DNA from 4 places in the Streptomyces sp. NPDC005262 genome. Region 1 is predicted to be linked to each of the others. Evidence: riboswitches for the same ligand, from Rfam matches in the RefSeq annotation. Region 1 holds a riboswitch; each other region holds the start of a gene.
What was found. Region 1 has a riboswitch for cyclic di-AMP ahead of ACFYP5_RS03525 (NlpC/P60 family protein). Riboswitches for the same ligand answer to the same signal wherever they lie in the genome.
Positions count from the first base shown of each region.

Region 1 (7,814 bases):
GGGCGTCCTGCCTAGAGCTTCTCCACCGGCGCGTACCGCAGCAGCAGCTTCTTCGGCCGTTCGTCCCCGAAGTCGACCGTCGCCTTCGCCTGGTCGCCGATCCCCTCGACCGCCGTCACCGTGCCGAGCCCGAACTGGTCGTGCGTGACCCGGTCCCCGGCCACCAGCGTGATCGTCGGCTTGTCCGAGGTGCGCCTGGTCGCGAAGCCCGAGGGGCCCGAGCGTGAGCGCGACGAGGACAGCGACGACGTGATCCCCGACGTCGGTCCGGCCGGGGCCGCCATCGGTCCGGTCCGCTTCCATTGCAGATGCTGGTCCGGAATCTCCTCGAGGAACCGCGACGGCGGGTTGTACGACGGCTGCCCCCACGCACTGCGCATCGCCGCCCGGGTCAGATAGAGCCGCTCACGGGCCCGGGTGATCCCGACGTAGGCGAGGCGCCGCTCCTCCTCCAGCTCCTTGACCTGTCCCAGCGCACGCATGTGCGGGAAGACGCCGTCCTCCATCCCGGTCAGGAACACCACCGGGAATTCGAGGCCCTTCGCGGTGTGCAGCGTCATCAGCGTGATGACGCCGGAGCCGTCCGTGTCCTCGTCGGGGATCTGGTCGGAGTCGGCGACGAGCGCGACCTTCTCCAGGAATTCGGCGAGCGTGCCCGCACTCGCGCCTTCCCCTGTGTCGGACTCTCCCCGCTCCTGCTCGAACTCGAGCGCGACGGCGGCGAGTTCCTGAAGGTTCTCGATGCGGGTCTCGTCCTGCGGGTCGGTGGAAGCCTGGAGTTCCGCGAGGTAGCCGGTCCGCTCCAGGACCGCCTCCAGCACCACGGCGGGGCCGGCGCCCGACTCGACGATCGTGCGCAGCTCCTCCATCAGCGTGTTGAACCGCTTGACTGCGTTGGCCGAGCGGGCCGCCATGCCGTACGCCTCGTCGACGCGGCGCAGCGCCTGCGGGAACGTGATCTTCTCGCGCAGCGACAGGGCGTCGATCATCGCCTCGGCGCGGTCGCCGATGCCGCGCTTCGGCACGTTCAGGATGCGGCGCAGCGGGACGGTGTCCTCGGGGTTGGCGAGGACCCGGAGGTAGGCCAGGATGTCCCGGACCTCCTTGCGCTCGTAGAAGCGCACGCCGCCGACGACCTTGTAGGGCAGGCCGACGCGGATGAAGATCTCTTCGAAGACGCGGGACTGCGCGTTCGTCCGGTAGAAGATGGCGACATCGCCCGCCTTCGCGTCGCCCGCGTCGGTCAGCCGGTCGATCTCGTCGGCGACGAACTGTGCCTCGTCGTGCTCGGTGTCGGCGACATAGCCGGTGATCCGGGCGCCCTCGCCCGCGTTCGTCCAGAGGTTCTTGGGGCGGCGGCTCTCGTTGCGTTCGATGACCGCGTTGGCCGCGGAGAGGATCGTCTGCGTGGAGCGGTAGTTCTGCTCCAGCAGGATCGTCGTCGCGTTCGGGTAGTCCTCCTCGAACTGGAGGATGTTGCGGATGGTCGCGCCACGGAAGGCGTAGATCGACTGGTCCGCGTCACCCACGACGCACAGCTCGGCGGGGGCGTCGGCCGGTCCGGCCGGGCCCACCAGTTCGCGTACGAGCGTGTACTGCGCGTGGTTGGTGTCCTGGTACTCGTCGACGAGGACGTGCCGGAAGCGGCGGCGGTAGTGCTCGGCGACGTCGGGGAACGCCTGGAGCAGATGGACCGTCGTCATGATGATGTCGTCGAAGTCCAGTGCGTTGGCCTCGCGCAGCCGGGACTGGTACATCGCGTAGGCCTGGGCGAGCGTCTTCTCGAAGCCGTCCGCGGCCTGCCCGGCGAAGGTCTCCTCGTCGATCAGCTCGTTCTTCAGGTTCGAGACCTTCGCCGTGAACGACTTCGGCGGGAAGCGCTTCGGATCGAGGTCCAGATCGCGGCAGACCAGAGCCATCAGCCGCTTGGAGTCGGCGGCGTCGTAGATCGAGAACGACGAGGTGAAGCCGAGCTTCTTCGACTCGCGGCGCAGGATCCGTACGCACGCGCTGTGGAACGTCATGACCCACATGGCGTTGGCGCGCGGTCCGACGAGCTGTTCGACGCGCTCCTTCATCTCGCCCGCGGCCTTGTTGGTGAAGGTGATCGCCAGGATCTGGCCGGGGTGCACCCCGCGCTCGGCCAGCAGATGGGCGATGCGGTGGGTGAGCACCCGGGTCTTGCCGGATCCGGCCCCGGCGACGATGAGCAGCGGCGACCCTGCGTGCACGACGGCGGCGCGCTGCTCGGTGTTCAACCCGTCGAGCAGGGCGGCGGCGTCGATGACGGGGCGGTGGGCGCCGTCCCGGTAGTACGCGTCCCTGGGCGGCGGGGGCGCGTCGAACACGCCCGCGAAGAGGTCCTCCGGCACCGCCTCGGGTGCGGAGTCCTCGGGGGGCGGCGGGGGCTCTTCCTCCGAGTGCTGGAGGCCGGCCAGGAAGCTGTCGTCAAAGAGGCTGCTCATCGCTTGACGAGTCTAGGCCGCCGCACCGACACCGTGCGGCCGCATGGCGAACCGCACCCGGCGCACGGGCACATACGGAGACCGCGCACCCACACCGCGTAAGCGAAGAGAGGGGCGCCCGGCCCGCACGCCCGTCCCTGTCGCCAAGGTCACGAAAATGTATCGGGCATATCGAACATCAACCTTCACAGCAGCACCACGGGTTGGCTAGCGTGCTCGGTCGGGCGGCCCGTACCCCCTGAGGCGAACCACGCCGAGCGGGCTCCCACGCCGAATCCGGCCTGCCCTCACGGGAGTTCGGAACCGGGGACCCACACGCACCACCGGGGTGAATCGGTCCATATCTCTACATACGGACCGTAGGGCAGCCTTCCGTTCCGCCCGAACCCGACAGCTAACCCGGTAGGCGGTCCACGGAAGGAGATGCCGGCCTTGGCGTCGCATCGCAAACCGCGCACCCGGGTGCGCTCCACCACGCCCGCCGTCGGGCTCACGACGGCCGCCCTGGCAGGTGTGACGCTGCTCTCCACACAGAGCGCCACGGCCGCCCCGGCCTCGCCGAAGCCCAGCATCGAGGACGTACAGAAGAAGGTCGACGACCTCTACCGGCAGGCGGGTACCGCGACCCAGCAGTACAACCAGGCGAAGGAGGCCTCCGCCGCACAGCGGGGCAAGGTCGACGCGCTGCTGGACGAGGTCGCAAAGCGTGCCGACAAGCTGAACGATGCGCGCAGGGAGCTCGGCAACTACGCGGCGGCGCAGTACCGCACCGGCTCCATCGCACCGAGCGCCACCTTCTTCCTGGCCGATGACCCGCAGTCGTACTTCGACGAGAACCAGCTGATGGCCCGGATGGCGGGCCGGCAGCAGAAGGCGGTCACGGACTTCCGTACGCAGCAGGCCGCGACGTCGAAGAAGCGCGCCGAGGCGGCGAAGAGCCTGGAGACGCTCACCGAGTCGCAGGCCACGCTGCGGACCAGCAAGGAGAACGTCCAGAAGAAGCTGGGCGAGGCCCGCGTGATGCTGTCGAAGCTGACGGCCGAGGAGAAGGCGCGGCTCGCGGCGCTGGAGCGCAAGAAAGAGGCGGAGGCCAAGCGCAAGGCCGAGGAGCTGGCCCGTCAGCAGGCAGCCGCCAAGGCCGAGGCGGACCGCAAGGCCGAGGAGGCCGCGCAGCAGGCCGGATCCGGCGGCGACACGGGAACGGGCGCCGGCACGGGGACCGGCTCGGACAGCAGCGCCACCACGAAGGCCGACAAGGTCCTCGCCTTCGCCCGAGCCCAGATAGGCAAGCCGTACGTCTGGGGCGCGACGGGTCCCTCGTCGTACGACTGCTCGGGGCTGACCCAGGCCGCCTGGAAGGCGGCGGGCGTCGACATCCCCCGCACCACCTGGGACCAGGTGGAGATCGGCACGCGGATCGCGACGGCGGATCTGCAGCCGGGCGACCTCGTCTTCTTCTACGACGACATCAGCCACGTCGGCATCTACAAGGGCGACGGCATGATGATCCACGCTCCGAAGCCGGGCGCGAACGTCCGCGAGGAGTCGATCTACTACATGCCCATCTACGGCAGCGTGCGGCCCGCGTAGCCGCGGCCCCGGACAGCGACGAGCCCCCGCCGGAAGGATCCGGCGGGGGCTCGCGCCATGAGGGACAGGGACCGGCCCGGGCGGCAGCGGCCGGCTCAGGTCCAGAGCGTCGCGATGAAGATGTTGGCGACCGTCAGCCCGCCGACCGCCGCGAAGACGCCCTTCTCGACCTTCTCCTCGTCCCGCTTGACGTACACCAGCGCGAGGATCACGACCAGGACCGCCAGCTTCACACCGATCTTGATGTTGTTGACCGGCTGGTCGTCCGCCTGGTTGAGCCCGACCAGTGCGATGCCGGTGACCAGCATGGTCAGCGCACCGTGCAGCATCGCCGGGACGAAGCGGGCCGTCCCCGCACCCATCGCCTTCATCTGGGTCAGGAAGCCGCCCAGGAGTGCGGCGATACCGATGATGTGCAGCGCGACGAAGACATTGATGAGTACGTCCATGGGGCCGCAGCCTAGCCGGGGCCGCAGCACGGCCCTCCGGCGAGGTGGGGGCTCCTAGACGTTTCACTTGCATCTGTACCAATTGCCTTACTCTGGTGCGTTTTCTCCGATCACTTGATGACATCGCCTCGCCAAATTCGGGCAATAGCCGTCATTACGACTCTTCGGCGTGCCCCGGGTTTAGCGTCCCTATCCAGGTGACCGGCTTCTCCGACGCTCCGCACCCGGGCGGCGGTCCGGTCACCCCGCCGAAGAGTCCGGCGGCGCGCGGCTCCCCCTGCCGGCGTCGCCGTCGGACCTCCGCGGGCCCGCCGGTAGGCCCCGACGGGCAGTCGACAGCGAGGAGCCCCGCCCCCGTGGCAGCGCATCGGAAACCCAAGCAGCGCCCGTGTACCGGCTCTGCTGCCCGCACCGCAGCCACCCTCGCGTTCGCCGGGGCCGCAACCGCCGCCGCCCTGCCGGGTGCCGCACACGCCGACCCGCAGCTCACCCCCGCCCAGGTCAAGGCCAAGGTGGACCGGCTCTACCACGAGGCGGAGGTCGCCATCGAGCAGTACAACGGCGCGAAGGAGAAGGCGACCGCCACCGCCAGGTCCCTGGGCGCGCTGCGCGACGAGGCCGCCCGCAGGACCGAGCGCCTCAACGCCTCCCGCAACGCACTCGGTTCGCTCGCCGCCGCGCAGTACCGCACCGGAGGCATCGACCCCGCCGTACAGCTGGCGCTCTCCTCCGACCCCGACGACTACCTGCAACGGGCCTCGTACGTGGACCGCATCGCCGACCGGCAGGCCACCGAGGTCTCCAAGGTGCAGCGGCAGGTCACCGAGATCGCCCAGCTGCGCGCCGAGGCGAAGGAGGAACTGGCGGCACTGGGCACCCGCCAGGCCGAATTGAAGAAGCACCGCACGACGGTCAGGGCCAAACTGGCCGACGCCCAGCGGCTCCTGGACACCCTGTCGCCCGCGCAGCGCGCCGCGTACGAGCAGTGGGACACCGCACGCTCCGCCGCCGGCCACGCCGATCGCAGCAACCGGCGCGCCGGCGCCGCGCAGGCGGCCCCCCACGCCCGCGCCGCGGAGGCCGTCGCGTTCGCCTACGGGGCGCTGGGCAAGCCGTACGTCTGGGGAGCGACCGGTCCGGCCTCGTTCGACTGCTCCGGGCTGACCCAGGCCGCCTGGCGCTCCGCCGGCGTCTCGCTCCCGCGCACCACGTACACGCAGATCGACGCCGGACAGCGGATCTCCCGTTCCGAACTCGCCCCCGGCGACCTGGTGTTCTTCTACTCCGGCGTCAGCCATGTCGGCCTGTACATCGGCGACGGCCTGATGATCCACGCGCCGCACCCCGGAGCGCCCGTCCGCATCGCGCCGATCGACGAAATGCCCTTCGCCGGGGCGACCCGGGTGGCATAGGCTCCCGGCTGCCGCAGCCCCGAGTCCCACCGGACCGGTCGAAGGAGATTCGCACATGCCCATGGACGCAGACGTCCAGAGCCACGCCCGTACGCTCGCCCTGCGCTCCCCCGACCATCTGCGGATCGGCCCGTTCACCGTCCGCCACAACCCCGGCTGGCAGCTGAAGTACGCCAATTACGCGATCCCGGACCAGGGGGCCGAGCCGACGGCGGCCGATGTGCAGGCGCTGATCGCCGCGTTCCGCGAACGGGACCGGATGCCGCGTCTGGAGTATCTGCCCGGTGGGGCACCCGCGGTCGAACCCGCACTGCTCGCTGCCGGTTTCACCGTCGAGAACCGGGCCCCGATCCTGGCCTGCACCCCCGGCGACCTCCTGCCGCCGAAGCCGGTGGACACCCTCGTCATCGCCGAACCTGCCACCGACGCGGAGTTCGACGCCGCCGCCCGCGTACAGCACCACGGCTACGGCGGGACGGGCGAGCCCGAGGGCGGCGAGGCGGCCTGGCTGCGTGACGCGGCGGCGGGCGGTGGCGTGGCGGCCCTCGCCACCGTGGACGGCGTCCCGGCGGGCGCCGGCGGCTGCTCGGTCCCCGTCGACGGCCTCACCGAACTGGCCGGTCTCGCCGTCGCCGACGCGTTCCGCCGCCGGGGCATCGGCGCCGCGCTCTCCGCGCATCTGACCGCGACCGCGTTCGCGCGGGGCTGCCGGGTGGTGTGGCTGGAGCCGGGCGACGCCGACGTGGAACGGATCTATGCGGGCATCGGATACCGCAGGATCGGCGAGAAGCTGAACATCTCGCTCGACCCCGCCTGAAAACCTCCGGCACCTCGGCCCGCCGGAACGCTTCCGGTGCCCCGGCCCGCCGGAACGCTTCCGGAGTTCAGACCAGCCGTCGGGCCGTCGCCCACCGCGTCAGCTCGTGCCGGTTCGACAGCTGGAGTTTCCGCAGCACCGCCGAGACGTGCGACTCGACCGTCTTCACCGAGATGAACAGCTGCTTGGCGATCTCCTTGTACGCATAGCCGCGGGCGATCAGCCGCAGCACCTCACGCTCGCGCTGCGTCAGCCGGTCCAGGTCCTCGTCGACCGGCGGCGCGTCCGTCGAGGCGAACGCGTCGAGGACGAAGCCGGCCAGTCTGGGCGAGAACACGGCGTCGCCCTCCTGGACCCGGAAGACCGAGTCGATCAGGTCGGTGCCGGTGATCGTCTTGGTGACGTAGCCGCGGGCGCCGCCGCGGATGACGCCGATGACATCCTCGGCGGCGTCCGAGACGGACAGCGCCAGGAAGCGCACCGGGTTCTCGACCGCACCCATCAGCGGGGCGCAGCGACGCAGCACCTCGACGCCGCCGCCGCCCGGCAGGTGGACGTCGAGGAGGACGACCTCGGGGCGGGTCGCCGTGATGACGGTGACCGCCTGGTCGACGTCGGCGGCCTCGCCGACGACCTCGACGCCGGTCTCCTCGGTCCGGCCGATCTCGGCCTGCACCCCGGTGCGGAACATCCGGTGATCGTCGACGAGCACGACCCGTACCCGGCGCTCCGGGCCCCCGGTTGCCTCAGTGGTCTCCGTCATCGCTCGCCCTCTCCATCTCCAGCTCGACTTCCGTGCCCCCGCCGGGCACCGAACGCAGCCGCGCCGTACCACCGTTGCGCTGCATCCGGCCGATGATTGATTCTCTTACGCCCATTCTGTCCGCCGGTACGGAATCCGGATCGAACCCCGGTCCCCGGTCCCGTACCGAGACGAAGACCGTACGGCCCTCGACCTCCGCGTAGACCTGCACGGCGCCGCCCTCGCCACCGTACTTCGCGGCGTTGACCATCGCCTCGCGTGCGGCCTGCATCTGGGCGGCGAGCTTCTCGTCGAGCGGGCAGTCGCCGACGACGACGA
Region 1 covers NZ_JBIAKK010000001.1:801,722-809,535, forward strand. Annotated here, with positions in the region: gene pcrA (DNA helicase PcrA) at 12-2,465, opposite strand; cyclic di-AMP (ydaO/yuaA leader) riboswitch at 2,724-2,890, shown strand; gene ACFYP5_RS03525 (NlpC/P60 family protein) at 2,889-4,055, shown strand; gene ACFYP5_RS03530 (hypothetical protein) at 4,151-4,504, opposite strand; gene ACFYP5_RS03535 (NlpC/P60 family protein) at 4,861-5,916, shown strand; gene ACFYP5_RS03540 (GNAT family N-acetyltransferase) at 5,972-6,733, shown strand; gene ACFYP5_RS03545 (LuxR C-terminal-related transcriptional regulator) at 6,801-7,496, opposite strand; gene ACFYP5_RS03550 (PspC domain-containing protein) at 7,480-7,814, opposite strand, start outside.

Region 2 (7,814 bases), on a different contig from region 1:
GTGGGAGGTGGCGTGATGATGACGCACGCGGCGTACGACTGCGATGTGCTGGTGATCGGCGGCGGGATCGTCGGCCTGTCGACGGCGTATGCGATCACGCGGACCGCTCCGGGCACACGGGTCACGGTGCTGGAGAAGGAGTGGGGCCCGGCGCGCCATCAGACGGGGCGCAACAGCGGCGTGATCCACAGCGGTATCTACTACCGCCCCGGCTCGCTGAAGGCCCGCTATGCGGTGCGCGGCGCCGCGGAGATGGTCGACTTCTGCGCGGAGCATGGCATTCCGCATGCGGTGACCGGCAAGCTGATCGTCGCGACCGAGCGCTCCGAGCTGCCCCGGCTGCACGCGCTGGTGCAGCGCGGCCGGAATCACGGGCTGCCGGTGCGGGAGCTGGGACCTGCGCAGATCGCGGAGTACGAGCCGCAGGTGCGCGGGCTCGCGGCGATCCGGGTCGGGACCACCGGGGTGTGCGACTTCAAGGCGGTCACCGAGCGGTTCGCGGCCGAGGTGCGTGGCGCGGGCGGGCTGATCCGGTTCGGCGCGGAGGTCACGGCGATCGACCGCCGCCCGTGGGGTGTGGCGGTGCGGACGGCGGACGGACGGGTGGTGCGGGCCCGGGTCCTGGTCAACTGCGCGGGGCTGCAGTGCGACCGGGTGGCGCTCCTCGCGGGCGACGACCCGGGCATGCGGATCGTGCCCTTCCGCGGGGAGTACTACGAGCTGGCCAGGCCGGAGCTGGTGCGCGGTCTGGTCTACCCGGTCCCCGACCCGGCGTTCCCGTTCCTCGGGGTGCACCTGACCCGGGGCCACGACGGCGGCGTCCACGTCGGGCCGAACGCGGTGCCGGCGCTGGCCCGCGAGGGGTACGGCTGGCCGGTCGTACGCCCGGACGAGCTCCTGGACACGCTGGCCTGGCCCGGCTCCTGGCGGATCGCGCGCAGGCACTGGCGGTACGGGGCGGGAGAGGTGCACCGTTCGCTGTCGAAGCGCGCGTTCACGGCGGCGGTGCGCCGGCTGCTGCCCGAGGTCACCGAGGACGATCTGCGTCCCGCCGCGGCCGGTGTCAGGGCCCAGGCGGTGCTGCGCGACGGCACGCTGGTGGACGACTTCCTGATCCGCGAGGCCCCGCACACCGTGCACGTGCTGAACGCTCCGTCGCCCGCCGCCACGGCCTCGCTGCCCATCGGGCGGGAGGTGGCACGCAGGGCGCTGCTCCGGGCACGCGGGACGGGATGGAAGCCGCCCGCCGTAGAATCGGGGCATTGTGTCTGAGTCCTTGAATCCTGCCCCCGAGACCGACGAGTCCCACGATCTGCGTGCCGCCGCCTTCGAGCGGCAGCGCAGGCTGCGTCAGGAGCCGCGCTTCCCCGGCGGGCCCGCCGCCGATCCGGCCGGTTCGCACCACGAGCGCCGGATCCGCAGTTTCCAGCCCCGCCGCAGCCGTGTCACACCCGGCCAGGAGGACGCTCTGCAGCGGCTCTGGCCGAAGTGGGGTCTGGACATCGACGGGCAGTCGGTCCTCGACCTGCCGAAGCTGTTCGACGGGCTCCCGGTCGTGCTGGAGATCGGCTTCGGGATGGGTGAGGCCACCGCGCAGATGGCGGCCGACGACCTGGGCACCGGCATACTCGCCGTCGATGTGCACACCCCGGGCCAGGGCAACCTGCTCGGTCTCGCGGACCGGAACGGTCTGTCCAACATCCGGGTGGCCAACGGTGACGCGATCATCCTACTGCGCGAGATGCTGCCGCCGGACTCGCTCGACGGGCTGCGGGTGTACTTCCCCGACCCGTGGCCCAAGAAGCGCCACCACAAGCGACGGCTGATCCAGCCGGAGTTCCTCGATCTGGTGGCGCAGCGGCTGAAGCCGGGGGCCGTGCTGCACTGTGCGACCGACTGGGAGCCGTACGCCGAGCAGATGCTGGAGGTGCTGACCGCGCACCCCGGCTTCGAGAACACCCAGGCGGACGGCGGCTACGCACCGCGGCCCGCGTTCCGGCCGCTGACCCGGTTCGAGGGACAGGGCCTGGACAAGGGCCATGTCGTGCACGACCTGCTGTTCGCCCGCCGCTGAGCCGCAGGGCCGCTGAGCTGCTGATATTCCTGCGGGGCCGGTAGGCACCCCCCGTCGCCCCATGGTCAGTTGTCGGTCCCGCTCGTTAGGGTCGTCGGGTGTCCGACGGGTCTGTGCAGCAAAAACAGTCGCAGCCGGCCGTCCCGCTCCTCCAGGAGCAGCGGGTCGGCGAGATCCTGGCGGCCGTGCCGGAGCGGGGCCAGTGGCGCTACCGGCCGCGCCGGGTCGGCCTGGTCTGGCGGAGCAAGACGTTCCGAGCCGGTGCGGTCTTCACGGTGCTGGCTCTCTGCGGGCTGGTGATCCTCGCCCTGGTCCGCGATCAGACGGGTACGGAAGGGTTCCTGGTCGGTCTGGGCCTCGCCGTACTGCCCGTACCGCTGCTGATGGCGGCGTTCCGCTGGCTGGACCGGGTCGATCCGTGGTCCTGGCGGAATCTGCTGTTCGCCTTCGCCTGGGGTGCGTGCGCCGCCGCCCTGGTCGCGATCATCGCGAATTCGTTCGCGACCCGCTGGATCGCGACGGCCACCGCCGACCCGGCGAGTGCGGACACCCTCGGCGCCACGGTGATAGCACCGGTGGTCGAGGAGAGCGCGAAGGCCGCGGCCGTCCTGCTGATCTTCCTCTTCCGAAGGCGCCACTTCAGCGGCATCCTCGACGGCGTCGTCATCGCGGGCTTCACCGCGACGGGCTTCGCCTTCACCGAGAACATCCTCTATCTGGGCAATGCCTTCGGCGAGGACCAGCAGATCGGTACGTCGGGCTTCGCGTCGGTGACGGCCGCGACGTTCTTCGTACGCGTCGTGATGACGCCGTTCGCGCATCCCCTCTTCACCGTGCTGACCGGCCTGGGTTTCGGATTCGCGGCGCTCTGCGCACGTAGCCACCGCATCCGCCGGATCCTGCTGCCCGTGCTCGGGCTGATGCTCGCGATGGGCATGCACGCCCTGTGGAACGGCTCGGGGTCGTTCGGTCCTTACGGCTTCTATGTCGTGTACGGGGTGTTCATGGTCCCGGTCTTCGCGCTGGTCACCTGGCTGGTGATCTGGTCGCGCCAGCGGGAGCTGCGGACACTGGCCACCGAACTGCCCGCCTATGCGGCAGCCGGCTGGCTCACCCCGGCCGAGCCGCTCGCGCTCTCCTCGATGCGGGCCCGCGGCGTGGCCCGGGACGTTGCGCGCCACCAGCACGCGAGTGCCTACGGAAGCGCGGGTGCGTACAGCGCCTCGTACGGAGTGCCGTACCCGAGCCCCGGCTACGGCTACCCCGCGCCCGGCCCGCCGCAGCCCCACTCACCGGCATACGGCAACAGCCGGGTCGTGGTGCAGGTCCGCAGTCATGCCAAGGCGCAGGCCAAGGCCCGCGGCAGGGCGGCCGCCCGGGCGGTCGCCGAGTACGAGTCGTTCGCGACGTCACTGGCGTTCCTGCGCCGCCGGGCCCGCCGCGGGGCCGCGGACCCGGACTTCGTGGCACGCGAACTGGAGCTGCTGCACCATCTCTGGCAGCGCAGGGGGGTGGCCGGACCCGCGCTGACGTACGCGGCGCAGGCGACGGGCCGCCTGCGCCCCCGGTACATACCTGCGGGGCCGGCCCCGCACCCGCCGTACGGCGGCTACCGGCCGAACCCGTATCTGTCCCCCCACGCCCAGCAGCCGTACGCCCGGCCACCGTACGGCAGCGTCCCGCCGCCGCGCTCCCGGTGAGGGCTCAGGCCGATGCCTCGGTGAGCTCCGCCAGTTCCTGTCCGGTCAGCTCGAGGTCGGCCACGGCCACCAGGGCGGGCACCTGTTCGACCGTACGGGCCGAGGCGATCGGCGCGGCGACGGTCGGACGGGCGGCGAGCCAGGCCAGGGCGACGGTCGCGACTTCTGCGCCGCGCTCCTCGGCAACCTTGTCGAGTGCGGCCAGGACCTTCTGACCGCGCTCCGACGCCAGGTGCTGACCGGCCTTCTCGGCCCGCGCGCTCTCCACCGACGCACCCGGACGGTACTTGCCGGTGAGGAAGCCCGCGGCCAGGGCGAAGTACGGGACTGCGGCGAGACCGGCACGGGCGGCCGTCTCCTGGAGCTCGCCCTCGTACGTGTCGCGGGAGACGAGGTTGTAGTGCGGCTGCAGGGCGACGTAACGGGCGAGCCCTTCACGCTCGGAGAAGTCCAGGGACGCCTGGAGCCGCTCCGGGCTGATGTTGGAGGCGGCGATCTCACGCACCTTGCCGTCCTTCACCAGCTGGTCGAGGGCGGTGATGATCTCCTCGACCGGGACGGTCTCGTCGTCGAAGTGCGTGTAGTAGAGGTCGATGTGGTCGGTGCCCAGCCGGCGCAGCGACTCCTCGGCCGCGCCCTTGATGGTGGCGGCGGAGAGCCCCTTGTACGCGGGGTGGGCGCCGACCTTGGTGGCGACGACGATGTCGGAACGGCTGGACCGTGCGGCGAGCCACTTGCCGATGACCGTCTCCGACTCGCCGCCCTCGTTGCCGGGGATCCATGCGGAGTACGCGTCGGCGGTGTCCAGGAAGTTGCCGCCCGCCGCGACGTACGCGTCGAGCACGGCGAACGACTGCGCCTCGTCGGCGGTCCAGCCGAAGACGTTGCCACCGAGCGCGAGCGGGAAGACCTGAAGGTCGGAAGAGCCGAGTTTGCGAAGCGAAGTCATAAGTAGATCAACGGACTCCGCCACGCCCGCTATTCCGTACCGGGGGTTGAAAGGGGGCCCGTACGGGCATCCGCACCGGATTCGTGAGACCGGGTGACAGCAGACCGGCAGCCCTGACGTCGGGGGGGAGCGTCAGGACTGCCGGGTACGAGGGGCCGGAGAACCGGCGCGGGCTCAGACGGTGAGGCCCTTGTCGCGCAGCCAGGTCATCGGGTCGATGCCGGTGCCGTCCGGGGTGTGGACCTCCAGGTGGAGGTGGGGTCCGGTCACGTTGCCGGTGGCTCCGACACGGCCGATGGTGTCACCGGTGGTGACCTTCTGGCCGACGCTGACGTCGATCGACGACTGGTGGCAGAACCACAGCTCCGTACCGTCCTCGAGCTCCAGGACCGTGCGGTAGCCGTACGAACCGGACCAGCCCGCCGACTTGATGGTGCCGGTGTGGATGGCCTTGATCGGGGTGCCGGTCGGCGCCGCGAAGTCGAGGCCGGTGTGGTAGCCGGAGGACCACATCGAACCGGCTTCACCGAAGGTCGAGGTGATCGTGTACGAGGAGGTGGGGATGGCGTAGGAGGCGGCGAGCTTGGCCAGCCGCGCGGCCTCGGCCTTCGCCTTCGCCGCTTCCTCCGCCTTCTTCTTCTCGGCGGCGGCCTTGGCCTCGGCGACGTCCTGCTTCGCCTTGGCCTCGGCGGCGGCCTTCTCCGCGGCGGCCTTCTCCTCAGCGGCCTTGATCTCCGCTTCGGCAGCGTTCTGCTGCTGCTCGGCCTGCTGAAGGATGCGGGCGCGCAGCGCCTCACCGGCGTCGGTGGTGCCCTGCTCGGCCTCGGCGGTGGTGATGCCGGCACTGGTGAGCGGGGCGGTGGCGGCCACGGACTTCGCCTGGTCGGTGGCGGACTCGTCGGAGAACAGGGCGCCCACGCCGGGAAGGGACTTGGCGTCGGGGAGGTTGTCCGCGAGGGAGTCGGGAAGGGAGATGGAGACCGGCGGCTTGCTCTGCGCGGTGGCCATGCCACCCGCACCTACGGCCGCGATGACGCCGACGCCGAGCACCGTGGAGCTGCGGGCGAGCCCGTTGCGCTGCTTGACGACGCGGTGTCTGCCGCGTACGGGGCGGACGGACTCCTCGGTCGGGTTCCATTCGTCCCACGCCCGGTCGGTCTCACCGAAACCGTCGGTCGCGAACTCAGTGGTGAACTCGGCGCCGAAATCGGTTCGCTGCTCGGTTCCGTACTCGGTCGTGAAGTCGGATCCGAACCGGGAGGGGGCTTCGGGGGCAGGCTTGTTGGACGCCACGGGGGCGCACTCCTTTCCTTCCTTCTCGCCTACCGGGTTAGCTGACGGGTTCGGAGCAGGAAGGTCTCCTACGGATCCCTCTGTCTCTCACGAGACACAGGTGTCCGATTCACCCCATGTAGGTGGTTCCCCGGTTCCCTTGCGGAATTCGGCGCTTGCGCACGGTGCCGCCACTGACGACGGCTGGGACAACCGCGCTGCGTTATCGAACGTTAATAGACGGACGGGTCCGATTCCAAGCCGTTCCCACTGATCGTTAACGGCTTTGGCCTGGACTTTCCGGGACACAATCGGGCGGAAACGGGCGAGTTGATCACCACTCAGCCCATACTCGTTTTCTGACGTTGCGTCAAATGTTATGCGGAGTGATGCCTTTCGATTACGCACGGTGGCATCGTCCTGCGAAGCCCCTTCACCGACTCGCCCCTGCCTCACTCACATCCCGGCCCACGATCTTCACAGTCCTGCGCCGCTTCGGCTGCCCCCGCGCGGGGCGTGCGACCGCGAGCAGCGCCATGTCGTCGGTGGACCTGCCACCGGTGTGCAGCCGTACGTCGTCGGCCAGCGCGGACAACAGCTCCTCGGGCTCGGGAAAGATCCGCCCACGCAGCCGGACCGCCGGATCGTAGAAGACGCCTTGGGCGTCGCGTGCCTCGGAGAGTCCGTCCGTGTATGCGAGCAGCGTCATCCCGGCGGCCAGCTCCCATGCATCGGCCCGGTCCGTCCACACCCCCAGGTCCATGCCGAGCGGCAGCGCGGGCACTGTCGGCACCAACACGTCCAGTGAGCCGTCGGGGTGGAGCAGCAGCGGCTCGGGGTGGCCGCGGTTGACGATCCGCACCTCGGCCGCGCCGGGCGGGATCTCGGCGAGCACGGCGGTGACGAACCCTTCGACCGGATCGATCCCGCCCCGCCTCGCCCCCTCCCGCGCCAGCGCCCGCTCGAGCCTCCGCGCCACGCCCTCCAGCGAGTCCTCCTGCTCGGCGGCCTCCCGGAACGCGCCGATGACCACCGCCACCGTCCCGACCGCTTCGAGCCCCTTGCCCCGCACGTCCCCGACCACGAGCCGTACCCCGTACGAGCTCTCCGCCACGGCGAACAGGTCACCACCGACGAATTCGTCCGCCTGGGCCGCCTCGTACCGCGCGGCGACATGGAGTCCCCCGATCCGCTCGGACGGAATCGGCAGCACGGCCCGCATGGCGGTCTCCGCGATGACCCGCGCCGAAGCCAGCTGCTCGTTGCCGCGGCGTACGACCTGGTTGATGACGACGGCGAGGGCCGAGACCGTGATCACGGTGGAGAGCTCGATGGACGGCACGACATCCCGCAGAGTGCCGCCGGACGTCCGCAGCACGACGATCGAGAGAATCGCGGCAACGCCGATACGGACGGTGCTGGCCAGCGAGAAGAACGGTGCGGCGATCAACGGAGCGGCCACGAACATCGGCACGGCGGTGAAGGGCGGTGGGCTGAGGTAGTCGAACACGAGCCCACCGACGATCATCAGGAACGGCAGCGCACGCACGAACCACCAGGCCCAGCCGCGCACCACGGCACGCCCCCGGGCCCGCCCCCCGCGCAGCTCCTTCGCCATCCCCACCTGTGGTCTCCTGCCCGGCGCGCCCTGTGCTGTCCTGGGCGGTGCGCCCTGTGGTCTCCTGCCCGTGCACGCACGGCTGTCCTGACCTGCACGCGCACGGCTGCGGACACGCGCCCCGCTTCCCAGGCTTGCCGCAGCGGCGTCGCGCGGCGACTCCTCGTCGGCCAAAGGGGGGACGGAAAACACGAATCAGGC
Region 2 covers NZ_JBIAKK010000005.1:417,041-424,854, reverse strand. Annotated here, with positions in the region: gene lhgO (L-2-hydroxyglutarate oxidase) at 16-1,272, shown strand; gene trmB (tRNA (guanosine(46)-N7)-methyltransferase TrmB) at 1,265-2,074, shown strand; gene ACFYP5_RS17135 (PrsW family intramembrane metalloprotease) at 2,173-3,774, shown strand; gene ACFYP5_RS17130 (aldo/keto reductase) at 3,779-4,723, opposite strand; gene ACFYP5_RS17125 (M23 family metallopeptidase) at 4,898-6,016, opposite strand; cyclic di-AMP (ydaO/yuaA leader) riboswitch at 6,028-6,180, opposite strand; gene ACFYP5_RS17120 (PP2C family protein-serine/threonine phosphatase) at 6,429-7,613, opposite strand.
Region 2: it holds a riboswitch for cyclic di-AMP, as region 1 does, so the genes downstream of both, ACFYP5_RS17125 (M23 family metallopeptidase) here and ACFYP5_RS03525 (NlpC/P60 family protein) in region 1, are expected to answer to the same signal.

Region 3 (7,814 bases), on a different contig from region 1:
TTCGTGTGCCGTGGGTCCTTGGATGTCTGCCACCGAGTGTCGGGGCGGTGGACATCCCGTTTCCTGCACGTTTCGCGCGTATCTTCTGCCGGATCGGCGCGGCGGCATGGCCGGGGGAGGGGCGGCGGACGGGTTTGAGCCACACCGGAAGGCGGCGCGGGGGCGCACGCGGTGGGCGGGGGGGAATGAACGCGGCGGCGCGGGACGCGGAATCGGAGGTCAGCAGGCCCGACGGAAGGCAGCGGGAGTCGTGCCCAGCTTGGCCCGCATCACGCGTGTCAGGTGCTCCTGATGGGAGAAGCCGCAGTGGGCGGCCAGGTCGGCGATGGGCAGCGTCGTGGTGCGCAGCAGCCGACGTGCGTGGTCCAGCCGCAGTTGGAGCAGGAACTGGTGGGGTGATTTGCCGGTGCTGGCCCTGAACTGTCTGCTGAACTGGCTCGCGCTCAGACCGGTGGCCGAGGCGAGCTCGGCGACGGGCAGCGGCTCGGAGATCCGTGTCTCCATCAACTCACGTGCGGACATGAGCTGCCGGCTCGTCAGCCCCGACGATGCGCCGCCGCGGTCCACCGGCCGGCCGGCCGCGTGTGCCCGGATGAGCTGAGCGGCGAGCGTGCCCACAAGGTGATCCACGTACGTACGGGCGGAGGGCTCCCGGAGCCGCACGACGCCGTCCAGTGCCAGGACGAGCTGCTCGATCAGCGGATCGGAGCTGCCCAGCTCCTCGGCGAGTTCCACCGTCCCGCCCCCACCGTGCGCTTCCTGCAGGACCGAGTCGCTGAGATACAGATGGACGGTGTCGAGTCCGCCTTGCAGCTCCACGTCCAGTGCACGGCCCGCAGGATGGAGGAAGATCCCGCCGGCCGGGATGCGCTGGGCCCGCATCGACCGGCTGATGCGGCGGCGGACGGTCACCGGGCCGCCCAGGTGCAGGATCAGCAGGTGGGTGGGTGCAGCCTCGAATGTGGCGTGATACGGCTGTTCCCGCTGGGTGGAGACGTAGACGTGCTCCCAGCCCAGTCCCGAGCTGGTCCGCTCCGGGCTCACCCCTGGTCGGCGCAGGATGCCAGTGGTTTCGAGGAGTCCCAGCTCAGGCATCGTTTCGCCCGAGGTCGAAAGTCCCATGCGATTCTCCCGTGCGGTCCGCGCCATATAGTTTTATTGAATGTTGGATCATTGTGATGTATTCCCTGCCGGGCCGCCCAGCGCTCGGCCGCTGATCCGGTCGGCCTTCGGTGGGAGTCTGCCGACTCGCACAGGCGGCGACGGCCCCTTCTGACCTGAAACCCGAGGTGAGCACACCTGAGCCGCGCGGGGAGGCCGCCGACCGCACCAGGTGAGGGGCGGGGTGGTCCCCGCCCCTCACGGGCGACCTCCGGCCGGACCAGGTCAGCGCCTCGCGGATCCGTGCGCCGTCCTGGAGCACTCCGACCGTCGCTCAGCAGCTCACAGGCTTCGTCCAGGAGCATTCGAGGTCGGTGCGCCCGGACTGCTCGTCCTTGGCGGCGGGAGCATCGGTCGAGGGACGGTCGGACCGGGCCGTACCCTGCGGTTGCCGGGCGCCCTTCACGCTGTAGCCGGCGAGCGCCGCTCCGACCGCATCCTCGATGCTCTTGACCGAGCTCGCGACGTAGTTGTTGCTGACGAAGCTGAAGACGAGCTTCCGGCCGTCGGCGTCCGTGACATAGCCGGAGAGTCCCGACACACCGGTCAGCGAGCCGGTCTTGCCGTGGAGATTGCCCGCAGCCGAGGTCCCGCACATGCGAGAGCGCAGCGTTCCGCCGGTCATCCGGTCGGACACGCAGGCGATCGGCAGGGCGTCGTACCACTCCTGGAACCACGGTTGATGGCGTACGGCGACCAGAAGTTCGGTGAACTGCTGGGTGGACACCGCGTCCATCCTCGACAGGCCGGAGCCGTCCATCTGGCGCAGGGCGGCGGGGTCCAACCCGAGGGTACGCAGGTGGTCGGCGATCGCCGACAGCCCGGCCGACCAGGTGCCGCTGCCCTTCACCTCGTAACCGATGGTCTTGACCAGCACCTCGGCATGGTTGTTGTTGGACAGCTTCAGAAACGGCGTCAGAAGATCCTTGAGCGGCATCGACGGATGGGAGGCCAGAGTCGTGGCACCCTGCGGAACGGCCTTGCCCACCACCGTCCCTCGGGTCACCTTCACTCCGTGTGCGGCCAGCGCGTTCGCGAAGACGGCGGCCGCATAGCCTGTGGGCTCCCAGACACTGGTCCACGACGTGGCGGGTGCGCTCTGGACGGGGATCTTGCCGCTGACCACGATGGTGTTGCTGCCGTGCATGCGATCGACGGTGACCGTACGACTCTCACCGGCGGTGACCGTGGTGGCACGGTTGTCGATGCGGACGTAGTCGTTGGACGGGGTGATCTTCACCGCGGGCGCTTCGCCGGGCGCGGAGCCCGGGGTCACCGAGAGGAGCACGGTGCCCGAGTCGTAGTCGGTGTCCGGGGCCACCGTCAGCGGCGAGATCTGCGACGAGTAGTAGGCGGACTCGTCGTCGGCCGCCCAGGACGCGCCGAGCCGGCTGCTGTCGAACCGGGTGTCGTCAGCGACCAGGCGGCCGGTGATCCTGCGGATCCCCGAAGCGGCGATCGTGGCGGCCAGCCGGTCGTAGTCCTCGGCCAGCATCGTGGGGTCGCCGGTGCCGCGAAGATACAGGTCGCCCTGGACCACGGACCCGTGACGGGAGCCGTCAGCGAGTACATCGGTGCTGAACCGGTAGTCGGGGCCGAGCAGCGCCATGGCCGCGGTCGATGTCAGAAGCTTGGTACTGGATGCGGGTACCAGGCGGCCGTCGCCGTTGCGTTGGTAGAGCGTCTGCCCGGTTTCGGCGTCGCTGACGACGACTCCGACCTGAGCGCCGTCCAGCCGGGTGTCGCCGAGAATCTGGTCAAGGGTTTGCGACAGGCCGGGCGCCGGGGAGTCCGCCCCGGCCGGAGCTCCTGAGGTGGCGGTGAGGGCCAGGCTCGCGGCGACGGCCCAGAGCAAGGCCCGATGACGGAATCTTCGATGAATCGTTGGCATGCGCATGGAAAGAGATCATCAGGCATCCGGATCCTCGGCGGAAGCCTTACGTCGTCCGGATCCTGGGGCAACCGGGCCCGGGTGGCAAGTGGTGGCGGCCCGGCAGGACACCTGGCGGCTGCCGCGACCGGTACAGCTCCCCGTTCATGCACTGAACATGGCCGATCCGGAGGGCATCTGATCCTGATTCAGACGACATTCGCTGATTCGATCGGTCCGGAATGGATCTTTCCCCGACTTCGTCGCGACGCACCTGTTGCGCGACGTAATTCTTGCCGGACCGAATCGATTACGAGGGCCGCGCAACGTGGTAACGCATCAGGCGCCAAGAGGTGCGCGCGAACTCATGCTGATCTGCAGGGTCTGATTCAACACGGCGTCCCCTCCGAGGAATCGGTCGAGTCGGACTGGATTGTGGGTGGAAGGAATCGAGTGGTGGAATGCACGCCTCTCGACTCCGCGGCCACTTCGCCTTCTTCCAGTGATCGCATTATCAACGCAGGGCGGCAAGTGGGGCGTTGCCGTACTGCTTTCGGAGCAGGCGTGCGCACCGCTGGTTTCGATGCGCAGGATCAGGACGGGTTCGTATGAGCAGCCGAGGCGCTGACTGTCATGAGGGCTGTCCCGCAATGCCGGGCCAAGATCTTCCTGTATTGCTGCGGCCTGCCGTGTGACCGATTCCTGCTTCCTCTGCGAACCGGAGGGGCCCGAGGGGTACTCGTCCGAAGAGCACGAAGAGAGATCTTGCGAATCCCGCCCGCCTTGCCGAGAAGCTGAAGAAGATCGATCCGGCAGCCTTCGACAGCTGACCGAGCGATGGCGATCACGGTGCGCCACGTCCGGACGGCTGGTATCCAGCGAGCCGGTGGCCGGGCGACGCTGCGCGGCGACAGCGGCACGGTGATCAGCACCCGGGCTCTCCGCCGTCATCGCGTGGCTTGTGCTGCCGGACGGCCCCGGTGGGTGGTCGGGGCGTTTGCGCACCATGACGGCCATTCCGATGGCGTACGGCACCCCCCGCGCCGTGGGGGGCGTCCTTCGCGTGAACCTGCGGGACCGGGCCGGTGGGCGACCCCTCGTGTGCCGCATCCGGTCGAGACGCGTGACACGCTGCCGCCGCCCGTGGAGGGGGCACCCGCCGCCCCGACCTGTCGAAGACCCCTCAGCAGCACACCAATGTCTTGAATGTCTGAATTTCGGCAATCGAGATGAATTGCTCTCTTTGCTGATGAATGAATGACCTGCACAGGTCGAGACCTTGCCTGCTGGGGAAATCGGTCATTTCGGACCAAGTGGTGAGAGTCACTTTCCGGGCCCGCGGACGCGGCGGCGTACTGCCCGGTTCCCTTCTGCGCCAAGAGATTTGGCTTCGCGGGCGAGGGTGAACTGCGAATAATCCCCCGACTCGATCTTGTAAATGAATTGTGATCGAAAAGTGGGGGCTTGTTCCGGCCGGAGTTTCTCGCTTACGGTCACCGTCAATCCGGATGGAACGCCGAATCCTGCCGCCGTCCGGGAATCCGACCACTCACGTACGGCAGGAGCGGGGGACCCAGGTAAGCAGCCGATCCGGTATCCGGAACGGCTAGGGGTGAAGTCGTATTCCCATACGGCCAGGCAACTCCAGCCTGAACCCGACAGCTCACCTCGTAGGCGACGGAGAGGAATGCACCATGCCCGCAACGGGTAACCACCGTCGTCGTAAGTCCAGTTCGCTGACTCGCGGTTTCATCGCCGTGAGCGCGGGCGGAGCCGCTCTCGCACTCCCCGTGATCGGTGCGACCACCGCCTTCGCGGCGCCGGCGCAGTCCGTCGCCGCCGTCACGAAGAATGTGGCGCCCGCTGCGGCCCCGGCAAAGGGAATTGCCGCCGCGAAGGCCGCGCCCACCGTCTATTCCGTGATAGCCGGTGACACCCTTTACAAGATCGCCGCTGGGCAGTCCGTGACGGGCGGCTGGCAGCAGCTGTACCAGGACAACCGCGAGGTCATCGGAGCCAACCCTGCCCTGATCCACCCGGGCATGAAGCTGACCATCGGTGCCAAGGCCGAGGCCCCGGCCGCCGACCCCAAGCCGGCCGCGAGCAGTGCCGCTCCTGCCACCACGAAGCCCGTGACCTACACGAACGACCTCGATGGCTGGATCAAGGAGTCGCTGGCTGTCATGGCGCAGCACGGCATCCCCGGCAGCTACGACGGCATCCACCGCAACATCATCCGCGAGTCCTCGGGCAACCCCAAGGCCATCAACAACTGGGACTCGAACGCCGCCAAGGGCACGCCGTCCAAGGGGCTCCTGCAGGTCATCGACCCCACGTTCAAGGCCTACCACGTGTCCGGCACGTCGATGGACATCTACGACCCGGTCGCCAACATCACGGCTGCGTGCAACTACGCCGCGGCCAAGTACGGTTCGATCGACAACGTGTTCGGGGCGTACTGACACGCAGTTGTGTTGATGCCGGTTCCGGATTGACGGGTGGCGAGGGTCCGAGGGGGCCTCGCCACCCGTTCCCGTCTCTGCCCGATCAGGGGCATGGTCCGGTCGCGACCGAAACCCCGGCGTCGTTGCCGGTGTCCGGCATGGTGTTCCGTCGTCCGCAGCCGGCGCAGGGCGTGGTGTATCCGGGCGCGCCCCGAGCGGCACAAGTTACCCACGGGTATGTAGTGACTTGACGCGCGAACGGCAGTAGAACCAGTTTCACTCTGTCGAGAGTGAGGCGTGTCACATGAGTGACTCTACCATGCATGATGCAGGCCACGAGGGCATTTCTCGTCGAAGATTCATCACAGGAACCGGTTCTATTTTAGGTACCGTGGCCCTCGCGGGTCACAGCACCCCGGCCCGGGCCGGGACCGGCTCCGCAGCCGCTCCGATCGACTCCGGGGCCCATGTTCCGGCCCTCGTGATCGGCACCGGATACGGCGGATCCGTCGCCGCTCTGCGTCTCGCCCGGTCGGGCGTGGACGTGCACATGATCGAAATGGGCATGGCCTGGGACACCGCCGGTCCGGACGGCAAGATCTTCGCCAACACGACCTCCCCGGACAGCCGGTCGTACTGGCTCCGTACCAGGACCAAGCAGCCCCTCAGCAACTTCCTCGGCTTCCCCATCGACAAGGACGTCACCCGCAGCACCGGGATCCTCGACGCCGAGGAGTTCAGCGGGATCACGGTCTACCAGGGGCGCGGCGTCGGCGGCGGCTCGCTGGTCAACGGTGGCATGGCCGTCACCCCCAAGCGCGAGAACTTCGCAGCCGTGCTCCCGTCGGTGGACGCCGACGAGATGTACGGGATCTACTACCCGCGCGCCAATGCCGGCCTCGGGGTCGGCACCATCGATCCCGCCTGGTTCGAGACCGCCGCGTGCTATCAGTACGCCCGGGTCGGGCGTAAGCACGCCCAGCGTGCCGGCTTTCCGTTCGTCTTCGTGCCCACGGTGTACGACTGGGACTACATGAAGCAGGAAGAGGCCGGAACCGTTCCCAGGTCGGCGCTGGCCGGCGAGATCCTGTACGGGAACAACTACGGCAAGAAGTCGCTGCAGAAGACGTACATCGACCGGATCAGGGCCACCGGCAGGGTCGTCATCTCGCCACTGCACAAGGTCACTTCGGTCGCACCGGCGACAGGCGGCGGCTACACGGTCGTCATCGACCAGATCGACACCGGCGGTGCCACCACGGCCACCAAGACCGTGACCGCGGACCGGGTGTTCTTCGCGGCCGGCAGCGTGGGCACCAGCAAGCTGCTGGTCAAGCTGAAGGCCACCGGCGCGCTCCCCGGCCTGAACGACGAGATCGGCAAAGGGTGGGGCGACAACGGCAACGTCATGTGCGGCCGGGCCAACCACCTGTGGGACCCGACCGGCAGCCTGCAGGCTTCCATTCCCACGGGCGGTATCGACAACTGGGCCGCCGGTGGCGCGTTCGCCGAGGTCGCCCCGCTGCCTACCGGGATCGAGACGTTCGCCTCGTTCTACCTGTCCATCACCAAGAACCCGAACCGGGCCGAGTTCGCCTGGAACGCCGCGACGGGCAAGGTCGACCTGAACTGGCAGACCGCCTGGAAGCAGCCGTCCATCGACGCCGCCAGAACGATCTTCGACAGGATCAACCAGAAGGAGGGGACGATCTACCGGACCGATCTCTTCGGTACCTACAAGATCTGGGGCGACCACCTCACGTACCACCCGCTCGGCGGCGCGGTGCTGAACCGGGCCACCGACAACTACGGCCGCCTGCACGGCTACTCCGGCCTGTACGTCATCGACGGCTCGCTGATCCCCGGCAACACCAGCGTCAATCCGTTCGTCACCATCACCGCGCTTGCCGAACGGAACATCGAGAAGATCATCGCCACCGACCTGTGACGATCAACGGCCGGGCAGCGCGCACACGGTGTCGAGGCCAAGCACATGGTTGAGCCGGCCGAACGCCAGCCATGACCCGATGCTCATGCTCAGCTCCACGACCTCGAGCTGGCTGTAGTGCGCGCTCATCCGGGACCAGAACGCTTCGTCGAGGTTGTGGTGATCGAGGGCGTACCGCTCGGCGTATTCGGCGGCCAACCGGGTCCGGTCGTCGAAGACGTCGGTGGTACGCCACTGGGCCACCGCGTCGGCGAAATCCTCCTCGACCTTCAGGCCGTCCCGTTCGGTCCGCCAGTCGAGACAGAAGACGCACCCGTTGATCTGGGCGATCCGCAACCGCGCGGCTTCGAACTCGCGCAGTCCCAGGGTCGTATGGGCGTACACCGCCAGC
Region 3 covers NZ_JBIAKK010000017.1:77,999-85,812, forward strand. Annotated here, with positions in the region: gene ACFYP5_RS31355 (helix-turn-helix domain-containing protein) at 220-1,122, opposite strand; gene dacB (D-alanyl-D-alanine carboxypeptidase/D-alanyl-D-alanine-endopeptidase) at 1,436-3,016, opposite strand; cyclic di-AMP (ydaO/yuaA leader) riboswitch at 4,536-4,721, shown strand; gene ACFYP5_RS31365 (transglycosylase SLT domain-containing protein) at 4,726-5,493, shown strand; gene ACFYP5_RS31370 (GMC oxidoreductase) at 5,780-7,423, shown strand; gene ACFYP5_RS31375 (carboxymuconolactone decarboxylase family protein) at 7,427-7,814, opposite strand, start outside.
Region 3: it holds a riboswitch for cyclic di-AMP, as region 1 does, so the genes downstream of both, ACFYP5_RS31365 (transglycosylase SLT domain-containing protein) here and ACFYP5_RS03525 (NlpC/P60 family protein) in region 1, are expected to answer to the same signal.

Region 4 (7,814 bases), on a different contig from region 1:
ACCAGCTTCGAACGCACCAACTACTTCGAGACGATGCCCACGCACCAGCTGGAGCTGGCCCTGTGGCTCGAGGCCGACCGGATGGGCTCACTGCTCGCCGCGCTCGACGACGAGTCCATGGAGAACCAGCGGGACGTCGTCAAGAACGAACGCCGCCAGCGCTACGACAACGTGCCGTACGGCACGGCGTTCGAGAAGCTGACCGCCCTCGTCTACCCGGAGGGCCACCCGTACCACCACACCCCGATCGGCTCGATGGCCGACCTGGACGCCGCGACGCTCGAGGACGCACGGACCTTCTTCCGTACGTACTACGCGCCCAACAACGCGGTGCTGTCCGTCGTCGGCGACATCGACTCCGAGCAGACGCTCGCCTGGATCGAGAAGTACTTCGGCTCCATCCCGTCCCACGACGGCAAGCAGCCGCCGCGCGACGGTGCGCTCCCCGAGATCATCGGCGAGCAGTTGCGCGAAGAGGTCCGTGAGGAGGTCCCGGCGCGGGCGCTGATGGCCGCCTACCGGCTGCCGCACGACGGTACCCGGGAGTGCGACGCCGCCGACCTCGCGCTGACCGTGCTGGGCGGTGGCGAGTCCTCCCGGCTGCACAACCGCCTGGTCCGCCACGACCGGACAGCCGTGGCGGCCGGATTCGGGCTGCTGCGGCTCGCCGGTGCGCCCTCGCTCGGCTGGCTGGACGTGAAGACGTCCGGCGGGGTCGAGGTGGCGCAGATCGAGACCGCGGTCGACGAGGAGCTGGCCCGGTTCGTGGCCGAGGGGCCGACGCCCGAGGAAATGGAGCGCGCCCAGGCCCAGTTGGAGCGCGAGTGGCTGGACCGGCTCGGCACGGTCGCGGGCCGTGCCGACGAACTGTGCCGGTTCGCCGTGCTGTTCGGTGACCCGCAGCTCGCCCTGACCGCCGTACAAAGGGTGCTCGACGTCACCGCGGAGGAGGTCCAGGCGGCCGCCAGGGCCCAGCTTCACCCCGACAACCGGGCGGTGCTCGTCTACGAGCCGGTCGAGTCGGCCGAGTCCACCGATGGGGCGGCCGTCGACGAGACGGACGCCGACACCGACGCGCACGAAGGGGCGGACAAGTGACCGACGCTGCCGCGACTGGAGTATCGATGGAGTACCACCCGCAGCCGACCCCGGGCACGGCCAGGCCCTGGGCCTTCCCCGCACCTGAGCGCGGCGCCCTGCCCAACGGGCTCACGGTGCTGCGCTGCCACCGCCCCGGTCAGCAGGTCGTCGCGGTGGAGATCTACCTCGACGCCCCGCTGGACGCCGAGCCCGAGGGCCTCGACGGCGTGGCCACGATCATGGCGCGGGCGCTGTCCGAAGGCACCGACAAGCACTCCGCGGAGGAGTTCGCAGCCGAGCTGGAGCGCTGCGGGGCCACCCTCGACGCGCACGCCGACCACCCCGGCGTCCGGGTCTCCCTCGAGGTCCCGGTCTCCCGGCTGGCCAAGGCGCTCGGTCTGGTCGCCGAGGCGCTGCGGGCACCCGCGTTTTCCGACAGCGAGGTCGAGCGGCTGGTACGCAACCGGCTCGACGAGATCCCGCACGAGCAGGCCAACCCGGCCCGTCGCGCCGCCAAGCAGCTCTCCAAGGAGCTCTTCCCGGCCACCGCGCGGATGTCGCGCCCGCGCCAGGGCACCGAGGAGACGGTGGAGCGGATCGATTCCGCGGCCGTCCGCAGCTTCTTCGAGGCCCATGTCCGCCCGTCCACGGCGACCGCCGTGGTCGTCGGTGACCTCACCGGCATCGACCTGGACGCGTTGCTCGCCGACACCGTGGGCGACTGGTCCGGGAACAGCGCCGAGCCCCGGCCGGTCCCGCCGATCACCGCCGACGACACCGGCCGGGTGGTCATCGTCGACCGTCCCGGAGCCGTGCAGACCCAGCTGCTGATCGGCCGCATCGGCGCCGACCGGCACGACAGCGTGTGGCCGGCCCAGGTCCTCGGTACGTACTGCCTGGGCGGCACGCTCACCTCCCGGCTGGACCGGGTGCTGCGTGAGGAGAAGGGCTACACCTACGGCGTACGGTCCTTCGCGCAGGTCCTGCGGTCGTCGGCGCCGGACTCCGCCTCCGGGGCGACGGGCGCCGCGATGCTGGCCATCAGTGGTTCGGTCGACACGGAATCCACCGGACCGGCGCTCGGCGACCTGTGGACGGTCCTGCGGACGCTGGCGGCCGAGGGACTGACCGACGCCGAGCGCGAGACGGCCGTGCAGAACCTCGTGGGTGTCGCCCCGCTGAAGTTCGAGACGGCGGCGTCGGTCGCGGGCACGCTCGCCGACCAGGTCGAGCAGCACCTCCCGGACGACTACCAGGCGCAGCTCTACGCCCGGCTCGCCGAGACCGGCACGGTCGAGGCGACCGCGGCGGTGGTCAGCGCGTTCCCGGTGGACCGTCTGGTCACGATCCTCGTCGGCGACGCCGCGCAGATCGAGGAGCCGGTCCGGGCGCTGGGGATCGGAGAGGTGTCGGTCGTCACCGGCTGACGTCACGGACAACCGCATATCTGGACAAAGGGAGACCCCACGAGTGACTTCTCGTCGGGGTCATCCCTTTTGTCTGATTTGCTGCATATGGGGCTGTGTGCCCTGTGGGATGTGCTACAAAGCGCCCTGTCCGTTTGGTGAATGAAAGTCCCCCCGCTTAGCGTCGGCAGCGCTGTCCGTCACCCGTATGCCGCATCCGCGGCGCCGGTCAGCTATCGCCGAGTCCCCGTCAGGCGCGAGCCTGGGGAGCCGGGGACCCACGCAGTCCCTGGGGTGAATCGGATGCCTGCGCGCCTCTTGTGGGGCTCGCGGATCCGTAGGAGACCTTCCTGCTCCGAACCCGTCAGCTAACCCGGTAGGCGAGAAGGAAGGAAAGGACCAGCCACTTCATGGCGTTCACCCGCCCCACCGGGAAGCACCGTGCCCCGAACCGTCTGACGCGCAAGAGCGCGCAGATGGCCGGCATCGCAGCTCTGGCCACCACCGGCGTCATCGGTGGGCTGGCCTCTCCGGCGCTCGCCGCCGGCACCGAAGCCCCCTCCGTCAGCGAGACCGGCCTGAACCAGATCATCGCCATCGAGGGCACCCTCGCCGACCAGGTGGCCACCCAGGCAGACGTGCAGAAGCGCCAGGCCGAGGCCGCCGCCAAGGTGAAGGCGGCCGCGAAGGCCAAGGCCGCGGCCGAGGCGAAGGCCGAAGCACGCGCCAAGGCGGCAGCCAAGGCCAAGGCCGAAGCGCGCGCCAAGGCGGCCCGCGAGGCGAAGGCGCGCGCCGCCCGTTCCGCCGAGCGCACCCGCCTCGGTGCCTTCCAGCTCCCGGTTGCCGGTTCGTACGTCACCACCGGCTACAAGTCCAGCGGCTCCCTCTGGTCCTCCGGCCGCCACTCGGGCATCGACTTCCACGCCGCCTCCGGCAGCTCTGTCGTCGCCGTCGGCGCCGGCACGGTCGTCGAGGCCGGCTGGGGCGGCGCGTACGGCAACAACATCGTGCTCCGGATGACGGACGGCACCTACACCCAGTACGGCCACCTCTCGTCGATCGGCGTGTCGGTCGGCCAGAGCGTCGGCGCGGGCCAGCGGATCGGTTTCTCCGGCTCGACCGGCAACTCCACCGGACCGCACCTCCACTTCGAGGCCCGGACCGCACCGTCGTACGGCTCCGACATGGACCCCGTCGCGTACCTGCGCGCCCACGGCGTCACCGTCTGACCGACGCAGCACCTCCGAAGGCCCCGGCTTCCCGCCGGGGCCTTCGGCGTACCCGGACCGTCCCCCGCCGGAGGCGCTTGCCGAACCGTCCTCGGACCAAAAGATATTCATGGATTTCGGCCCGGCGTCGGAAATGCAGCCGCATTGCAATAGAGTCACGGAACAGGCGTCGATCGGCCGCGTTCCGCGGGGATTAAGGCGGAGGTTCGGACATGCGCATTCCGGCGCATTCGGTATGCACGGCAATCCGTGACGACATCGTCTCCGGTGTCTTCGAACGTGGCAGCAGACTCACCGAGGAACTGCTCGCACGCCGTTACGGGGTGTCCCGCGTCCCGGTACGGGAAGCGCTGCGCACCCTGGAGTCCGAGGGTTTCGTGGTCACCCGTCGGCACGCCGGCGCCTGTGTCGCCGAGCCCACCGAGCAGGAGGCCGCCGACCTGCTGGAGGTCCGGATGCTGCTGGAGCCACTGGGTGCGGCGCGCGCCGCGCAGCGTCGCACCGAGGCACACCTCAAAGTCCTCCGCGGCCTGGTCAGGCTCGGTCAGGAGCGGGCCAGGCGGGGCGAGGGCGAGGATCTGCGCTCACTGGGGGGCTGGTTCCACGAGACGCTCGCCCAGGCCTCCGGCAGCCCAGGGCTCATCGCACTGCTCACCCAGCTGCGGCACAAGATCGCCTGGATGTACGCGGTCGAGCAGCCGGCCCGCCCCACCGATTCCTGGGCCGAGCACGGGGCCATCGTGGACGCGGTCGCGCGCGGTGACGCGGAACGGGCCAGGGCGCTGGCCGCGCAGCACGCCGAGCGCGCCACCGCCGTGCACCGGCTGCGGCGCGCGGACCGCGTCCCGGGCCGTGCGCCCGCCCCGCCGCGGCCCGGCCGGGTGAGAACTTCGCAACATGCCGTAAACACCGCGAGCGGCCGGCATTAACACATGCGCCGTATACAAAGAGATGTAATTCGGTGGGGCTTTGTTTCGGCTGCCCGAATTCACTCCGGAAACCTCGGGAACCGACTTGGGAGTGGGCTCGGTGATCGGCGCGGCTCGCGGCTCGCGAAAACGAAAGAGCCGCGGCCCCGGTCAAAGGTGCCGCGGCTCTGCCGCAGAAATACGTCCGGCTGGGACGGGTCGGGAGGTCTGGAATCAGACGGTCTCCGGGAGCTCGTCGAGCCCCTCCGCGACCAGCCGCGCGAGCCGGTCGAGCGCGGCCTCGGAGTCGTCCGCCTCGGACGAGAGCACGATCTCCTCGCCGCCCTGCGCGCCGAGGCCGAGCACCGCGAGCATGGAAGCGGCGTTCACCGGGCTGCCGTCGGCCTTGGAGACCGTCACGGGGACGCCCGACGCCGTGGCGGCACGGACGAAGATGGAAGCGGGGCGGGCGTGCAGGCCCTCGGTCCAACCGACATTGACGCGGCGCTCAGCCATGGTTCTGCCCTTCACGAATCAATGGTTGTCTAGACCAGTCTCTCATGTGGTGCGCGGTGTTCCGCCCGACCCGCGACCCGGTGCCGCAGCCCGTGCCGCAAGGCCGATCGGCCCTCTCAGACTGCCCCGGCCCCGAGCCGTACGCGACCGCTGACCGAGCCGTAGGCTTTGCCCATGCAGCCCACGCCGGAGCAGAGTCCGCATCACGCGTACCCCGACCACTGGGAAGCGGATGTCGTGCTCCGCGACGGTGGCACGGCCCGGATCAGGCCCATCACCACGGACGACGCCGAGCGACTGGTCAGCTTCTACGAGCAGGTTTCTGACGAGTCGAAGTACTACCGGTTCTTCGCCCCTTATCCACGGCTCTCCGCCAAGGACGTGCACCGCTTCACCCATCACGACTACGTCGACCGGGTGGGTCTCGCCGTCACGGTCGGCGGCGAGTTCATCGCCACCGTCCGCTACGACCGGATCGACGCCACCGGCCGGCCCGCCTCCGCCCCCGCCGACGAGGCCGAGGTCGCCTTCCTCGTCCAGGACGCCCACCAGGGCCGCGGCGTGGCGTCGACGCTGCTGGAACACATTGCCGCGGTGGCCCGCGAGCGCGGCATCCGGCGCTTCGCCGCCGAGGTACTGCCCGCCAACAACAAGATGATCAAGGTGTTCCGGGACGCGGGCTACACCCAGCAGCGCAGCTTCGAGGACGGCGCCGTCCACCTCACCCTGGACCTCGAACCGACTGCCGAGTCCCTCGCCGTCCAGCGCGCCCGTGAGCAGCGGGCGGAGGCGCGGTCGGTACAGCGGCTGATCGCGCCGGGTTCGGTCGCCGTCATCGGCACCGGCCGCAACCCCGGTGGGGTGGGCCGCACGGTTCTGCGCAACCTCCTCGCTGCCGGATTCACCGGCCGTACGTACGCGGTGAACAGCGCGTTCGCCGCGGACCAGGCCACGATCGACGGTGTTCCCGCCCACCGCTCCCTCGGCGAGATCAGCGAACCGGTCGACCTCGCGGTCGTCGCCGTGCCCGCCGACCGGGTCCCGGAGGCCGTCACAGACTGCGGCGAGCACGGCGTCCAGGGCCTGGTCGTCCTCTCCGCCGGATACGCCGAGTGGGGGGCCGAAGGCAGGGAACGGCAGCGCGAGCTGGTCCGCCAGGCCCGCTCGTACGGCATGCGCATCATCGGTCCGAACGCCTTCGGCGTCATCAACAACTCCGACGCCGTACGGCTGAACGCCTCACTCGCCCCCGAATCGCCCGCGCCCGGACGCATCGGCCTGTTCACGCAGTCCGGCGCCATCGGCATCGCGCTGCTCTCCGGGCTCTACCGGCGCGGCGCGGGCCTGTCGACGTTCATCTCCGCGGGCAACCGCGCCGACATCTCGGGCAACGACTTCCTGCAGTACTGGTACGAGGACCCGGACACCGACGTCGCCCTGCTGTACCTCGAATCGCTCGGCAACCCACGCAAGTTCACCCGCCTCGCCCGACGCACCGCGGCGGTGAAGCCCGTGGTCGTGGTTAAGGGGGCCCGGCACAGCGGCAGCACCCCACCGGGCCATGCGGTACCGGTCAGCCGGATCCCGGACGCGACGGTCTCCGCGCTCATGCGGCAGGCGGGTGTGATCCGGGTCGACACGGTGACGGAGATGGTCGACGCGGGCCTGCTCCTCGCCGACCAGCCCCTCCCGGCGGGCCCGAGGATCGCCATTCTCGGCAACTCCGAGTCCCTCGGTCTCCTCACGTACGACGCCTGCCTCGCCGAGGGGCTGCGCCCGCGCCCGCCCCGCGACCTCACCACCGCGGCCACCCCGCAGGACTTCCGGGACGCGCTGGCCGAGGCCCTCACCGACAGCAACTGCGACGCGGTGGTCGTGACGGCGATCCCCTGGGTGGGGGAGAACGGTGAAGCGGAATCGGGTGACGGTGAGGTCCTGGCGGCCGCCCTGCGCACCGCCGCGGCCACCGGCCCGGCCAAGCCGGTGGCCGTGGTCCATGTGGAGATCGGCGGCCTGGCCGAGGCACTCGCCGCCGCCACGAGCACGGCCGCGGTGACACCGGCGGCCCGTCCGTCCGCGCCGGACGCCCCGGACGCTTCGGCTGCGCCGGCCGACCGGGCCGTCCCGCCCATCGCCCAGGCCGCGCCGCCGTCCGCCCCGACCGGGCCGGCCACGCCGACCGCCCCCCGCGACCACCTCGCGCAGCAGCGGTCCGCCACGGGCCCGGGCCACACCCCCGCGGAGCCCGCCCCCGTCCTCGGCCGCATCCCCGCCTACCCGGCGGCCGAGCGTGCCGTGCGGGCTCTGGCCGAGGCCGTGAAGTACGCCCAGTGGCGGCGGCAGGCCGCCGTTCCCGGGAAGGTGCCCGAGTTCCTCGACGACACCATCGACGAGGCCGGCGCCGCCGCGCGTATCGACGCGCTCCTCGGGCCCGACCCCGACCCGCGCGGCCGCTCGCTCGGTCACGACGAGGCATGCGAGTTCCTGGGCCGCTACGGCATCACCGTACGACCGACGCTCCCGGCCCCGGACCCGGACGCCGCCGTCGCCGCGGCGGCCCGGCTCGGCTACCCGGTCGCGCTCAAGACCACCGCACCCCACCTGCGGCACCGCGCCGACCTCGGCGGCGTCCGGCTGGACCTTGCCAACGAGACCGCGCTGCGCCGGGCCTACGG
Region 4 covers NZ_JBIAKK010000011.1:160,614-168,427, reverse strand. Annotated here, with positions in the region: gene ACFYP5_RS25650 (M16 family metallopeptidase) at 1-1,098, shown strand, start outside; gene ACFYP5_RS25645 (M16 family metallopeptidase) at 1,125-2,507, shown strand; cyclic di-AMP (ydaO/yuaA leader) riboswitch at 2,714-2,884, shown strand; gene ACFYP5_RS25640 (M23 family metallopeptidase) at 2,897-3,715, shown strand; gene ACFYP5_RS25635 (GntR family transcriptional regulator) at 3,928-4,644, shown strand; gene ACFYP5_RS25630 (HPr family phosphocarrier protein) at 4,858-5,139, opposite strand; gene ACFYP5_RS25625 (GNAT family N-acetyltransferase) at 5,314-7,814, shown strand, end outside.
Region 4: it holds a riboswitch for cyclic di-AMP, as region 1 does, so the genes downstream of both, ACFYP5_RS25640 (M23 family metallopeptidase) here and ACFYP5_RS03525 (NlpC/P60 family protein) in region 1, are expected to answer to the same signal.